Regions from separate parts of the Glaciimonas sp. CA11.2 genome, predicted to be linked through region 1. Evidence: predicted binding sites of a transcription regulator. Region 1 holds the regulator's gene; the other holds the start of a gene.

Region 1 (4,218 bases):
CAACGCCTGACGCACAATCCCGCCGACGATTCATTTGACGTGATTCTTCCCGTCATTCGTAGCCTTGATAAACAACAACCGCCGATGACCTTGCGCTCCAATACTGCCAAAATCGAAGACAACAACAGTAAAGTGAATATGTACGGCAATGTGAACGCAGACCGCTCAGCGACGCCAAAGTCGTCAAAGCTTCATTTGCAGTCCGAGTACCTTCAGCTATTGCCAGATGATGACATTATGACAAGCAACAAAGCGGTCGAAATCACGATCGATCAGTCGAAAATGACCGGTGTTGGTATGTATGCCAATAATGCGACTATGCAATTACGCCTATTAAACAATGTCCGTGGCACCTATCGCGCAACACCGCGGCAGACTAAATAACTCACATGATTACCGGATAATCCTATTGAAGCCATTGTTGCTTTTAGTGCCAGTATCCCCTTTCAGGATTTTTATGAAACGTATTCTATTTTTAACCCTACTCGCGCTGCAACTGACTTGTATTTCAGGTGCCCATGCTGAAAAAGCTGACGCAGATAAACCATCCAACGTAGACGCAGACCAGTTCACGCTGGACGACGTAAAACAAGTAAAGATATTCACCGGCAAGGTGATACTGACCCGCGGCACGCTGATCATGAAAGCCAACAAAGTCGTCGTCACGACGGACCCATCAGGCTATCAATTTGCCACCTTATACGCACCTCCCGGTGGCTTAGCCACGTTTCGCCAAAAGCGCGACGGCGGTCCTGACTTATGGATCGAAGGTGAAGCTGAGCGAATTGAGTACGACGATAAAACTGAAATCGTTAAATTATTTTCGAAAGCGCAAATGCGACGTCTGCAAGGGACCAAAGTCACCGATGTTGTAAACGGCGAATTCATCTCTTACGATAGTCGCGTGGAGTTCTACTCGGTCAGTAACAATGTTTCCGGCAATAGTCAACCTGGCGCGGGCCGCATCAAAGCAGTCATCCAGCCGAAGAGTAAATAAGATGACCTCTACAAATTTAAGCACCTTGATCGTTAAAGGGCTGCAAAAAAGTTATGGCGCGCGCCAAGTAGTCCGCGATGTCTCTTTGAAAGTAAATAACGGCGAGGTCGTCGGCTTGCTTGGTCCTAACGGCGCTGGAAAAACGACTTCTTTCTATATGATCGTCGGTCTGGTGCCATCGGATGGTGGAACAATTGATTTAGATGGCGTTGACATCTCGCGTTTACCGATTCATCAACGCGCGGTGCTTGGCCTGTCTTATCTGCCGCAAGAGGCCTCTGTTTTTCGCAAGCTAACGGTCGAAGACAATATTCGTGCGGTACTTGAGTTGCAGCGGCCAAACGGCAACGCACTGACTAAAGATGAGATCTCGGACAAACTCGATTCGCTGCTGCAAGAATTGCAAATTGAGAAATTGCGAGAAAATCAGGCGTTATCTTTATCCGGTGGTGAACGACGACGTGTCGAAATCGCCCGCGCTTTAGCCACTAATCCGCGCTTCGTGCTTCTTGATGAGCCGTTCGCCGGTATTGATCCTATCGCCGTTATCGAAATTCAACGTATCGTCAGGTTCCTTAAAGAGCGCGGCATCGGTGTCTTGATCACCGACCATAATGTGCGCGAAACGCTCGGCATTTGTGACCGGGCATACATCATCAACCAAGGTAGCGTGCTAGCCAGCGGCAGTCCAGACGACATCATCGCCAATGAATCTGTGCGACGAGTTTATCTGGGTGAACATTTCCGCATGTAACGGATTCAACGGATTCCCTAGCGCCCATGAAACAATCTCTTCAACTCCGTACCTCGCAGCATCTGGCGCTAACCCCGCAACTGCAGCAATCGATTCGATTGTTGCAGTTGTCTACGTTGGAGTTACATCAGGAACTCGAACACATCCTTTCGGATAATCCGTTACTGGAACGTCTAGACGATCCTTTGGATAATTCAGTGCGATTACTCGCCGACGGGGCGATCAGTACCAGCGCCTCAACAATGGATGCGCCACCTGGTGACAGCGAAGTAAGCAGCTCGCCTACAGAGCCCGAGGGCGGTGGTGAAGCCCCTGAGTCTGGCGAAAACAATCAAGAGAACGGCAATACTGACAGCGAATGGAGCTTTGACGACGTTTCCCGAACCTCCAAAGCCCCAGATGATGAGGATTCACGACCACAATTAGAAGCCTGCGAATCGACGTTGCGCGAACATTTGCTCAAACAAATGCGTGAAGCTGTTGATCAGCAACGCGACCGTGCATTGATCGAGTTGATCATTGATGCGCTTGATGAAAACGGCTACCTGGAGGAATCACTAGACGATATTTTTGCACGTCTTCCAGAGCAACTTGATATCGAGATCGAAGAATTGTCGATGGCCTTGAAGATGGTCCAAAGCTTCGACCCAACTGGTGTCGGAGCACGCAACGCGTCAGAATGCCTCGCATTGCAAATCAAAGCATTTCCCAAAGTAGCGTTCGTCACACGCCGACTGGCACTAACAATCGTTGAAGGTTATCTGACCTTATTTGCCCAGCGCGATTTTAATAAAATCAAAAAAGCGCTGGAGTGTGATGATGAAGATTTGCGCGAGGCACAAATTATTATCAAAAAATGTAATCCTCATCCCGGCGCGACCTTTGCTGGCGGTGCGTCAGATTATGTCGTACCAGATGTAATTGTCAGAAAAACAAAAAATGGTTGGCAGGTAATGCTCAACAATGACGTTATGCCAAGGCTTCGAGTTAATGCTCTTTATGCCAACATTCTCAAGCAGGGCAAGAGCGAGGGATCACTTAACTCGCAGCTACAGGAGGCAAAGTGGCTGATCAAAAATATGCGTCAGCGCTTCGATACCATACTGCGTGTAGCGCAGGCAATTGTTGAGCGTCAACGGAATTTTTTCTCACATGGGGCGGTTGCTATGCGACCTCTTGTGTTGCGCGAAATAGCTGATACACTAGGATTACACGAGAGTACTATCTCACGTGTAACTACTCAGAAATACATGCTCACCCCACACGGGATGTTCGAATTAAAGTATTTCTTTGGCAGCCATGTTGCTACAGAGGCAGGTGGAGAGGCTTCCTCAACGGCGATACGGGCGTTAATCAAACAACTGATAGGAGCGGAAGATTCTAAAAGTCCTTTCTCTGACAGCAAGATTGCCGACATGCTCGCGGAACAAGGTATGGTAGTGGCCCGTCGCACCGTCGCAAAATATCGCGAAGCTTTACGAATTCCGCCGGTCAATTTGCGTAAATCTTTATAGCTGTTTGCTTGTTTGCACAAACGTCGCTGTGTTCTGACTGATTGATTTATGGTTGATGAATAAATTGGTGATTCAACACTGAATTAATCGTCCCGGTCCGAACCGCCAACGACACACTTGATAGGAGCGCTGTATGAATTTCACAATTAGTGGGCATCACCTCGACGTAACTCCCGCCATTCGCGAACACGTGCTAAGCAAATTGGAGCGTATCAAGCGCCACTTCGATCAGGTCATAGATATTAGTGTGATCCTGACGGTAGACAAAATCACAGAGAAAGAAAAGCGTCAAAAAGCCGAAATTAATCTGCGCGTTAAAGGCAAAGACCTGCATGCCGAGAGCATTGCGCATGACCTTTACGCCGCCATCGATTTGTTAATCGACAAACTCGATCGACAAGTGATTAAATATAAGGACAAATTGCAGAATCATCAACATTCGGCAATCAAGCATCTACCTGAGGATTTGCCCATCGCAGCAACGTGATGGACGGGGTTCTCTAATGCGGTCAACGTAAGTATTGCTCAATAAATAAATTGAAAAATACTATACTGACAAATGAGCAAGGGCGCAGTTAATGCGCCCTTTGTCATTTTAAAATTATATAACTTACACACGCCCTGCCCGAATATGTTCGTAACACTTTGCATCGTTTAGCAGTGTTCGGAGGCATCGCCGAATGTCTCGAATGTCTCGAACGCAACCGGGTACACCTCAAACAGCGGCCAAAACAAATAACTAAGCAAGAAGCTTTATAACGTCACTCTCAAAAGAGTTTTCATAAAGTCGCCAGACCCGTAACTTTCCCAATTCGGTCCACATCAAAAATACCATGACGATGGTATGCCGCAGCCTATTGCTTTAATGCGCCAAAAACTTTTCCGATAATTGCACTGCCAGCACCGATCGGATCACGTCGAATCGCTTTTTCCTCTTCCCCTATCATGTAAAA
Region 2 (4,218 bases), 650 kb from region 1:
CCGTGACTTCCGGGGCTTGCATTCCTGCAAGCGCCCGACTTTTCAATACTGCCAACGTCATCGGTCTTGCCGCCTGTTCCAATATTGCAGATGCTGTAGAGCGAACGTATTGTCCAATCTCATGGACGCTTCAGTTGTGCTTCAAGCTCAGTGACGCGCGCCTCTAACAGTTCCAGTTTTTCGCGCGTCGTTGCCAACACTTGCGCTTGCACATCAAACTCTTCACGGGTAACGAGGTCAAGCTTTGAAAAGCCGCTGCTCAACATCGCCTTGACGTTTTTTTCAACGTCTTTCGCTGGCGAGTTTTCAATTGCCTTATTAATTTTCGACTGCATATCTTCAAAAAAAGTCGGCTTACTCATGGTGGTGCTCCTATAAATACTAACAATACTGAGAATAAAAAAATGATACCTCATCTCATCGCGAACGAGGGTATACCCAAACTGCATCTTAAGATAATTTCTTGGTGTTGTTACGAGAAGTTTTGGGCGCTCACCGCCGACGTTCAAAGCGCACCTTGCGCCCTGACTTTTCCGCAGTAACGCACAACCACGCTTGCGGAGGAAGCGCTTGCAACCAATCACAACCGGCTTGCATCAGTTAGGCTGATGTCAGACCGACTTATCCGATCCGCCATTCAACAAGTTGGCGCGAATCTCGCCCAATGACTGTATCTGCCGCGCATTTGCATCAAAGTTTGTCCCATTTAACCAAAGCTCAAAAGCAGCACGTTGAAGCGGCCACTCGTGATCTATGAGCGAAAACCAGGCAGTGTCGCGATTTCGCCCCTTGTTGACGCGATGTTGGCGGAAAATGCCTTCGGGCGTAAAACCAAAACGCAGCGCCGCCTGTTGCGACCGCTGGTTACGCGTGTCGCATTTCCATTCAATACGTCGATAACCGAGATCGTCGAACGCATGCTGCGCTAAAAGATAAATCGTTTCAGTACCCTTGCTGGACTGTTGCATAGCAGCACTAAACCAAATGTGCCCAATTTCAATGGATCCATGTTCTGGCGCGATACCTAGATAACTCACAATGCCCTGTGCCGCACCGGTTTGCCTATCAGTAACGACAAAGAATAGGGGATCTCTGGTTTTTTCGCATTCGCTCAGCCAACTCGTAAAACTGATCTGATCTTCGAAAGGTCCGACCGCCAGATAATCCCATTGACCGACATCCGCGCCATCACCGGTCGCCACACTATATAAAGCCTCCGCATAGCGTTTAACATCAAGCGGTACTAACAACACATTTTGCCCCTCCAGCACAACACCAGGTGGAACCCGCGCAGGCTGCCAGCCCGGCAGCAAACCTTCTATATGTGCGGCGTTTTCGAGAGACATATTGATCCTTGGTTTTGTTCTGTTTTGCGCAATGAAGGAATTGAAATTCGCACTAATTATGTGCTTATTCAGGTGCTTACCCAGGTGCTTATTTAAGCGCCAGTTCGGCACTTAATTGACAGATGAGCGCGATGTCTTCACCTAAACATCGGGCCAAATCAAGCACAGCATCGCCATCAACGCTTCCAGAACACCAATTTCATCTCACCATTTAAGTGCGAAAAGCTAAAATCGCACTACTATGGTGCTAAATTTTGCTAGTTTTACCATAGAAAAGGACCACAACTAGCAACAATGCATAAAATCAATTATGAATCGTGCCATAAGCGCATACAAACTAGTTGATATGTAGTTGGCATGAGTCCTGCTAGTAGAAGACTGAACTAAGTTGCTGTCTAACTATAATCTTAATGCATCTAAACCCAAGGGACTCATAAATGAAAAAGCTGACTTATAAGCTGATACTTGCCACAGCAGTAGCGACAACACTGGTTGCCGGTTTTGCTTACGCCGACGACGCTCCAGTTGTAGCACCGGCCGCAGCCGAACCGGTACCTGATAATCAAGTTGCTTATAACATCGGCTTGGTAAATGACTACCGCTTCCGCGGCATATCACAAAGTCGCTTTGATGCCGCCGTTCAAGGTGGCGTCGATTACACAAATAACCCAACCGGCCTTTATGCCGGAACCTGGTTATCAAACATCAAATGGATTAAAGACTCAGTAAATGCTGGCGGTTTTAATGGCAAAGGCAATATTGAGTGGGATCTCTATGCAGGTAAGCGCGGCGATCTTCCAGCCGGTTTCACGTATGACGTCGGCGGTCTGTATTACTACTATCCCGGTAACAACTACAGTCTTATTGGCAAAAATGCCAATACTTTCGAACTGTACGGTCAACTTGGTTACGGTCCAGCTTACTTCAAATATTCGCATGCGCTGACTAACTTGTTCGGCACAGTCAACAGCAAGAACAGCGCTTATTACGATCTGGGTGCCAATTTTGATGTTGCTTCCGGTGTCACGCTGGGTCTGCATTTTGGCCATCAAACAGTCGAAAACTTTAGCTTTGCCAGTTATAACGATTGGAAAGTTGGCGTCACTAAAACCTTTGACAGCCTATATGGCGTTACTCTAGGCGCTGCTTTCGTCGGAACTGATGCCAAGAACGGCGCATATGTCAGCCCTAACGGCAAAAATCTCGGCAAAAACGGCCTGGTCTTCTCTCTCGCAAAAACTTTCTAAACGAGGTCAACATGAAACTGATCACTGCGATTATCAAACCATTCAAACTTGATGAAGTCCGTGAGGCACTGTCCGCCATTGGCGTACAAGGCATTACCGTCACGGAAGTAAAAGGTTTTGGACGCCAGAAAGGCCATACCGAGTTGTACCGCGGTGCAGAATATGTCGTCGATTTTTTGCCAAAAACAAAAATCGAAGCAGCTGTTGATGACAGTATTCTAGAGCGTGCAGTTGAGGCGATCGAAACGGCAGCACGTACCGGCAAAATCGGTGACGGCAAAATATTCGTTCTCGATCTGCAAGAAGTTATTCGTATTCGTACCGGTGAAACCGGCAAAGATGCAATCTAAGGGGACTTTTAAAATGAACATCAAGAGATTTTTCGCCACGTTTTTGGCGTTTTGCGCACTCATGCTCGCAGTCGGCTTTATGCTGCCAGCCTCTGCTGCCGATGACGCTTCGACGTCGGCCTCAGCTGCGGCCAGCGCTACCAGCACTGCAGTAATTGCCGCGCCTGCTCCTGCAGTCGTCGCGCCTGCGGCTGCCGCAACTGGCGCACTTGCTACTGCTGCCGCTCCTGCCGTACCTGCTCCAGCCGTGCCTAACAAGGGCGACACTGCGTGGCTACTTGTATGTACCGCTTTTGTGATTTTAATGACATTGCCAGGCCTCGGCCTGTTCTACGGCGGCTTGGTTCGCAGCAAGAACATGTTGTCGGTTCTGATGCAATGTTTCACCATCTTCTCGCTGGTGATTGTTCTGTGGATCGTCTATGGCTATAGTCTCGCATTTACCGAAGGTAATGACTTCATTGGCGGCATGAGCCGGTTGTTCCTCAATGGAATGACACCAGACTCATTGGCGGCAACATTCAGCAAAGGCGTTGTATTGCCAGAGTTTGCCTTCGTCGTATTTCAAGGTGCTTTCGCTGCGATTACCTGCGCATTGGTCATCGGCGCATTTGCTGAACGTGCCAAATTCTCCGCCATCCTCGCGTTCACCGTGTTGTGGTTCACTTTTTCGTACTTGCCAATTGCCCATATGGTTTGGTATTGGCCTGGTCCTGATGGCTTCACTGATGCTGCTGCAGCAGCAAAAGCGTCGGCGACTGCTGGTTGGTTGTTCCAAAAAGGTGCGTTGGATTATGCGGGTGGTACGGTTGTTCATATCAACGCAGCGGTTGCCGGTCTGGTCGGTGCGTATGTTATCGGCAAACGCGTAGGCTACGGCAAAGAAGCTTTCAAGCCACATAGCCTGACATTGACCATGGTTGGTGCTTCATTGCTGTGGTTTGGTTGGTTTGGTTTCAACGCCGGTTCCGGTCTGGAAGCAAATGGCGGCGCAGCATTGGCCTTCATCAACACGCTGGTCGCAACGGCTGGTGCAGTATTGACATGGAGTTTGGGTGAGTGGGTTGGCAAGGGTAAGCCTTCCATGTTGGGCGGCGCATCTGGCGCGGTTGCCGGTTTGGTTGTCATTACTCCTGCCGCTGGTTTCGTCGGTGTTGGCGGTGCGTTGGTGATGGGCTTGATTGCTGGTTTTGCTTGCTTGTGGGGCGTAACTGGCCTGAAGAAACTCCTCGGCGCTGATGACTCACTAGACGTATTCGGTGTGCATGGCGTAGG

Evidence for each region. Region 1 encodes sigma-54, which starts transcription at its own class of promoters, with help from an activator protein. Its sites were predicted from a motif close to TGGCANGNAANCTGCTTT; they were not measured.
Region 2: RGU75_RS08550 (TorF family putative porin) is a predicted target of sigma-54. The motif match lies at 1,700-1,717, and genes of this name have one in related genera.

The regions. Positions count from the first base shown of each region.
Region 1 covers NZ_JAVIWL010000001.1:1,355,738-1,359,955, forward strand. Annotated here, with positions in the region: gene lptC (LPS export ABC transporter periplasmic protein LptC) at 1-384, shown strand, start outside; gene lptA (lipopolysaccharide transport periplasmic protein LptA) at 458-997, shown strand; gene lptB (LPS export ABC transporter ATP-binding protein) at 999-1,751, shown strand; gene RGU75_RS05770 (RNA polymerase factor sigma-54) at 1,778-3,265, shown strand; gene hpf (ribosome hibernation-promoting factor, HPF/YfiA family) at 3,399-3,752, shown strand; gene RGU75_RS05780 (DUF4197 domain-containing protein) at 4,120-4,218, opposite strand, start outside.
Region 2 covers NZ_JAVIWL010000001.1:2,002,008-2,006,225, reverse strand. Annotated here, with positions in the region: gene RGU75_RS08565 (YifB family Mg chelatase-like AAA ATPase) at 1-61, opposite strand, end outside; gene RGU75_RS08560 (accessory factor UbiK family protein) at 120-362, opposite strand; gene RGU75_RS08555 (GNAT family protein) at 612-1,346, opposite strand; gene RGU75_RS08550 (TorF family putative porin) at 1,784-2,593, shown strand; gene RGU75_RS08545 (P-II family nitrogen regulator) at 2,605-2,943, shown strand; gene amt (ammonium transporter) at 2,957-4,218, shown strand, end outside.